Linked DNA regions of Mucilaginibacter paludis DSM 18603. The protein of the gene in region 1 interacts with the protein of each later gene in a pairwise test. Links are inferred from orthologs where the notes say so. Each region holds a gene or a part of one and is shown in the gene's direction. Other genes may lie near its edges. The genes, in order: abc-f and MUCPA_RS12535.

Region 1 (3,273 bases):
GCAACATTGGCTCGTAAAAAGTGAACCTGTAAAATATAGCTGGGAAAAATTTAACCAGGATGGCCGCACCTTTTGGGATGGCGTGCGTAATTACCAGGCGCGTAACAACCTGCGGGAAATGAAAGAGGGCGACCTTGTTCTGTATTACCACAGTAACGAGGGCAAGGCCGTTGTAGGTATTGCCAAAGTAGTGAAGGCGTTTTACCAGGACCCCACCACCGACGATAAAAACTGGGTAGTAGTTGATTTGGTGCCGGTAGAAACCATAAAAAACCCGGTCACCCTGGAACAAATTAAAGCCGACCCGCAATTAGCCAACATCAGCCTGGTACGCCAGGGCCGCCTATCGGTAATGCCCCTCAAAGCCGAGGAATTTGATAGGATATTGGAATTGGGTAGTTGAGTTGGGAGTCTTGAGCCGGGAGTCCTGAGTTCTGAGTCAGGAGTGTTTAGCCTTGAGACCGTAGAGCCGAATTTTGACTTAGGGCTCCCGACCCAAGACTTCGAACTCCCGGCTCAGAACTCCCACCTCAACACCGGTGCTTTAATTATTCCCCCTTCAGGGGGTTAGGGGGCTCTTAAAATTTGCTATCTTTGCGGCAAATGATTGCGATTAACAACCTTACGTTCGAGATTGGTGCAAGGGCCCTTTACGATGAAGCCAACTGGCATATAAAACCCGGAGAAAAAATTGGCCTGATTGGCGCCAATGGAACCGGTAAAACCACGCTACTGAAAATTATTGTAGGCGATTATAAACCTACATCGGGCACTATATCAAAAGCTAAGGATCTGGCTATGGGTTACCTCAACCAGGATCTGCTCTCGTACGCCTCCGATAAAAGTATATTGCACGTGGCCATGGAAGCTTTTGAGCGCCAAAATCAGCTGCATACCGAAATAGAAAGCCTGCTGCAAAAGCTGGAAACTGATTACAGCGAAGATTTGCTGCATAAGCTGAGCGACAGGCAAAGCGAATTTGAGGCCCTTGATGGCTACAATATAGAATACAAAGCCCACGAAATTTTAGCCGGTTTAGGTTTTAGCGAAGAGGATACCCACCGCAAGTTAAGCACCTTTTCGGGAGGCTGGCGCATGCGCGTAATGCTGGCCAAAATATTATTGCAAGCCCCGGATATTTTATTGCTGGATGAGCCTACCAACCACCTCGACTTACCATCTATCCAATGGCTGGAAGATTATTTAAAGGCCTTTGATGGCGCGGTAGTTATCGTATCGCACGATAGATGGTTTTTAGATAAGGTAATTAACCGCACCGTTGAATCGCGCAAAGGCAAACTGACGGTGTATGCGGGCAATTATTCTTTCTACCTCGAAGAAAAACAACTGCGTGGCGAGATACAAAAAGGTGAGTTTAAAAACCAACAAGCCAAAATTAAGCAAGAAGAAAAGCTGATTGAGCGTTTCCGTGCCAAGGCTTCCAAAGCTAAAATGGCGCAGTCGCGTATCAAGATGCTGGATAAGATGGAGCGTATTGAGGATGTGGATGATGATAACCCATCGGTAAACTTCAGCTTCCGTTTCTCTAAACAATCGGGCAGGCACGTGGTGGTGATGGAGCATGTCAACAAGAGTTATCCAACCATCGAAATTTTGAACGATGCCGAAGCCGTGATTGAAAAAGGCGACAAAATTGCCTTAATAGGTGCCAACGGTCGTGGTAAATCAACCGTGCTGCGGATGGTAGCCGGTGCCGATAACCAGTTTGAAGGTAAGGTAGAAACAGGTTACAACGTAACCCAAACCTTTTTTGCCCAGCACCAACTGGAATCATTACACCTGGAGAGCGAGATCTTGCAAGAACTGCAATCCTTTGCGCCAAGGCATACCGATACCGAGCTGCGCTCTATTTTAGGATCGTTCCTGTTTACCGGTGATGATGTGTTTAAAAAGATCAAGGTGTTATCCGGAGGCGAAAAATCGCGCGTGGCCTTGGCTAAAGCCTTAACCGCCGATGCCAACTTCCTTATCCTGGATGAGCCCACCAACCACTTGGATATCCAATCGGTAAATATATTGATCCAGGCGCTGCAGCAATACGAGGGTACCTTTATCGTCGTTTCGCACGATAGGTATTTCCTGGATAACGTAGCCAACAAGATATGGTTTATCGAAGATCATAAAATCAAGGTGTATCCGGGTAACTATGCCGAGTACGATGTTTGGCAGGCTAAACGTAAGTTGGAGCCTAAAGCAGCCGTACCGGCCCCTCAGCCTAAAAAGGAAGAGAAAAAGCCCGAACCCGTTAAACAACAGCAACACGGCGACGATAAATCCAAACAGTTAAAAAAGCTGAACCAGGATTTGTCTAAAATGGAAGAGAAAATTGCGGAGCTTGAAGCCGCCGTAAAGCAGCTGGAAAATAAACTGGCCGAAGATGGTGTTTACAATAACCCGGCAAAATCGAAAGAAGTAAACGCCTCGTACCAGCAAAAAAAGAACGAGCTAAACCTGATCCAGCAAAATTGGGAAGCCTTAGCCGGGCAGATATTGGAACTGGAAGCGTAGGGGTAGAAAAGGTAATTGAGCTGATTGCCGGTAGTATAAACCAACGTCGTTGCGGGTAACCGATCCGGCCAGTAGGAAAGAAGTAGAAATGACGTTTGAAAAGCATCTTAAACTATGTCATTGCGAGGTACGAAGCAATCGCACGGAGGCATGTTCGCCGTGCGATTGCTTCGTGCCTCGAAATGATGCTTTTATGCTGGCTGTCAATAAGATAAGAAGTCGTCATTGCGAGGAGGAACGACGAAGCAATCTCTAAACCGTACAGGGCGAACCTACAGAGCGGCTCTGGCAATTTGGAGAGCGCTTTCTGGTCCGGTGAGAAGTCGTCGGTGGGGACACCGACGAAGGGATAGCGGAAACCGACTACGTGATGTATATTGACTGTCAGTAACTTATACGGCTCTTGTGACGAAAAACAAAGCAATGGCAAACTAACCCAATATGATCAAACTCCGGCTACCTTTAATCCTGCTATTCATCACCGCGAAGCTTTTCGGGCAGCAAGCCATTAACGATAACCGCACCTACCAGGCAAACATCAAATCAGTCGAGTTTTATAATACCGCCAAAGAACAATCGTTCCCGGCTATCAACCTCAAATCAACAGATGCCCTGCTGCTCGCCTTTGACGATCTGCACGGCGGCACCCAATACTATAATTACACCATCCAGCATTGCGATGCCGACTGGAACCCCTCGCAACTATCCCCGGCAGAATACCTGCAAAGCTTTACCGAAGATCGC
Region 2 (3,677 bases), 2.8 Mb from region 1 along the record:
CATCAACCTGGCGGTCACGTCAATAAATGACAAGGGCGCTACACTATTTGCTTAAGCCCGGCGTTTTAATATAAATACAACAAAACAGGCCATGAATTCCTTCGAAGAGTACACCCTGATCATCGGTTTAATAGCTGTCGCTATTGAGGGCATATCTTTACTCACTCAGTATATTCGCAATATATTTCACCACCAATAGCAAACAAATATTGCTGCATTGCTATTTAATGTGTTATCTCATTTTAGGTTTTGTATTCGGCTGTTCATTTTTTTGATTGGAGCAAATGGTCCGTTCTTAATCCTTGCTTGAAAACAATTGACTTAAATGAAAGATATTTCCTTTTTGTGGCTTTTATGTTTTAATTTTGCACTGTTTTACTGATTTATATTTTCATGGATCGTCTCACTTATCTAAATAGCGGCAACGCGGCCTATATCGACTCACTTTACGAAGCATATAAGCAAGACCCGGAATCGGTTGATTTTGGCTGGCAAAAGTTTTTTGAAGGTTTTGATTTTGGCAAAAGCTCTGAATCTTGCGAAGTTAGCACAAGCGCGCCTGCGTCGGGTAACGAAACTCACGAACATTTTTTAAAGGAAATTAACGTGCTTAACATGATCAATGGCTACCGTGCCCGTGGTCATTTGTTCACTAAAACCAATCCGGTACGCGAGCGTCGTAAATATTTTCCGGGTAAAGAGCTTGAAACATTTGGTTTAAGTGATGCCGATTTAGATACTGTATTTACAGCTGGTGTTGAAATTGGACTTGGTGCCGCCAAATTGCGCGACATCCGCGATATGCTGGAACAAACCTATTGCCAGTCGATAGGGGCCGAATACAGGTATATCCGGAACCCTATAAAAATGAAGTGGTTTGAGGATAGGATGGAGAGCGTACGTAATACGCCTAATTTTTCTGTCGACGAGAAAAAACGGATTCTGAATAAGCTCAACCAGGCTGTTGTTTTCGAGAACTTTTTAGGAACCAAATTTTTGGGCCAGAAACGTTTTTCGCTGGAGGGTGCTGAAGCCTTGATCCCCGCCCTGGATTCTGTTATAGAAAAAGGTGCCGACTTAGGTCTGGAAGAGTTTGTAATTGGTATGGCTCACCGCGGACGTTTAAACGTGCTGGCCAATATCATGAAAAAATCATACAAACAGATTTTTTCTGAGTTTCAGGGCAAAAGCTACGATGCTGATTCATCCTTTGGTGGCGACGTAAAATATCACCTCGGTTATTCTAACGATATTGAAACCTTAAACGGTAAAAAGGTTCACCTGAGCCTTTGCCCTAACCCATCTCACCTGGAAACGGTTGATCCGGTGGTTGAAGGCTTAACCCGTTCAAAAATTGATTTTAAATACAATGGCGATTATAAAAAGATCGCTCCTATATTAATACACGGTGATGCCTCTATTGCAGGCCAGGGCATTGTTTACGAAGTGCTGCAAATGTCTAAACTTGATGGCTATCGCACAGGGGGGACTATCCATTTGGTAATCAACAACCAGATAGGTTTTACCACTAACTATAAAGATGCCCGCTCAAGTACTTATTGTACTGATGTAGCCAAAACAGTATTATCGCCAGTGCTTCACGTTAATGGTGATGACGCCGAAGCTTTAGCCTTCGTAATCAACATGGCTATGGAGTACCGTCAAACTTTCCACGACGACGTATTTATCGATATTTTATGCTATCGCCGTTATGGCCATAACGAGGCTGATGAGCCTAAGTTCACCCAGCCATTGTTGTACAAGGCTATCGAATCGCACGCTAATCCGAGAGATATCTATAACCAAAAATTATTAGATCAAGGCAGCGTGGGTGCTACTTTTGCTGCGGAGTTGGAAAAGACTTTCCGAGCACAATTGCAAACCATGCTTGACGAATCGAAGGCTGAGGAACACTTTACCGAAACAAAACCGATGTACGGCGGTGCATGGCAAGGCTTACACATCGCTAACGAAAAAGAATTGGCTTTGTCGCCTGATACATCCGTATCAGAAGCAGAATTACTGGAAATAAGTAAGGGTTTAACAAATTTACCTGGCGATAAGGAGTTTTTCAAGAAGATAGAGAAGCTGTTTGAAGAGCGTAAAAACATGGTTGAGAAAACACATGTTTTTGACTGGGCCATGGGCGAATTAATGGCTTACGGCTCTTTACTGAAAGAGAATCATCGGGTACGTTTAAGCGGCGAGGATGTTAAACGGGGTACCTTCTCTCACCGTCATGCGGTATTAACCCTTGTTGATTCTGAAGAGGAATATACTCCTTTAAATACCTTGGGCACCGAAGCCCAGTTTGATGTTTATAACTCACTACTATCAGAATATGGTGTTTTAGGTTTTGAATATGGTTATGCCCTTGCCGACCCGAACGCTTTAACCATTTGGGAAGCTCAGTTTGGCGACTTTTTTAACGGAGCACAAATTATAGTTGATCAATATATTGCCAGTGCCGAAACCAAATGGCAACGCGGTAACGGCTTGGTGATGCTACTACCTCACGGGTACGAAGGTCAAGGCCCGGAGCATTCATCAGCCCGTATTGAACGTTTTATGGAGCTTTGCGCTGATAGTAATATCCAGGTGGCTAATTGCACAACGCCGGCAAACTTTTTCCATGTGTTGCGCCGCCAGCTGCACCGCGAGTTCCGTAAGCCTTTGGTTATATTTACACCCAAAAGTTTATTGCGTAACCCGCAATGCGTATCCCCTTTAGAAGAGTTTACACAAGGCAAATTCCGCGAATTGATAGATGATACCTTTGTGAGTGAGAAAGATGTTAAGCGCGTACTTTTCTGCTCGGGTAAAATTTATTATGATTTGTTAGAGAAACAACAAACAGATGCCCGTAAGGATGTGGCCATTGTTCGCGTAGAGCAATTATACCCTACACCAGTGCAGGCGATGCAGAAAATAAAGGCCAAATACAGCAATGCCAAAGAGTTTATCTGGGTTCAGGAAGAACCGGAAAACATGGGCGCATGGCCGTATATGTGCCGCAAATTCCGTAATAACGATTTGCAGTTAGATATCATCTCCCGTAAGGAAAGCAGCAGTACCGCTACTGGTTATGCTAAGCAACATACTTCGCAGCAATTGTACATTGTTGGAAAAGCATTTAGCGTTCCTGCCGGAGAAGAGCAAAAAAAATCAATCAAAAAGACCACCGAAAAGATGGCCGAAACCAGCGCCGATTAATCTGTCACACTAAATAAAATTATGAGTTTAGAAATCAAGGTTCCGCCGGTAGGCGAATCAATTACAGAAGTTACTTTGTCACAATGGATCAAAAAAGATGGTGACAGGGTTGAAATGGATGAAGTGATTGCCGAATTAGAATCAGATAAGGCTACATTCGAGCTAACTGCCGAAAAAGCCGGAACTTTAAAAACTATTGCTAAAGAAGGTGATGTAATACCTGTAGGAGGTGTTGTATGCTCTATAGAGGATGGTGGTGCCGCATCGGCTCCCGCACCGCAAGCTGTGGCTGCTTCAAGCGCACCGGCAGCTCCTGTGGAAGAAAAGCCTGAGGCATCCGCTCCCGCAGCTCCCGCCGCAGAAGCAAAATCTATTGAGGTTAAAGTGCCGCCGGTTGGCGAGTCGATCACCGAGGTTACCTTATCTCGCTGGATTAAGAAAGATGGCGATACTGTTGCCATGGA

Evidence for each region.
Region 2: the proteins of abc-f (region 1) and MUCPA_RS12535 interact in binary tests that used the Escherichia coli proteins (3 or more experiments, as listed by UniProt). The link is inferred for Mucilaginibacter paludis DSM 18603 from one-to-one orthologs.

The regions. Positions count from the first base shown.
Region 1 is NZ_CM001403.1:5,748,542-5,751,814, forward strand. What follows is about bases 122-3,066. They hold abc-f (ribosomal protection-like ABC-F family protein), read left to right. Parts: upstream 122-603; coding sequence 604-2,529; downstream 2,530-3,066. Other genes in these bases: MUCPA_RS24145 (EVE domain-containing protein), read left to right, coding at 122-403; MUCPA_RS24155 (type IX secretion system plug protein), read left to right, coding at 2,971-3,066. In the rest of the region: more of MUCPA_RS24145, read left to right, coding at 1-121; more of MUCPA_RS24155, read left to right, coding at 3,067-3,273. UniProt on the Escherichia coli protein: Genetic data indicate it may be involved in ribosome assembly or function.
Region 2 is NZ_CM001403.1:2,984,632-2,988,308, reverse strand. Bases 65-3,413 are described here. They hold MUCPA_RS12535 (2-oxoglutarate dehydrogenase E1 component), read left to right. Parts: upstream 65-393; coding sequence 394-3,213; downstream 3,214-3,413. Other genes in these bases: odhB (2-oxoglutarate dehydrogenase complex dihydrolipoyllysine-residue succinyltransferase), read left to right, coding at 3,235-3,413. Outside these bases: MUCPA_RS12540 (DASH family cryptochrome), read left to right, coding at 1-55; more of odhB, read left to right, coding at 3,414-3,677. UniProt on the Escherichia coli protein: E1 component of the 2-oxoglutarate dehydrogenase (OGDH) complex which catalyzes the decarboxylation of 2-oxoglutarate, the first step in the conversion of 2-oxoglutarate to succinyl-CoA and CO(2).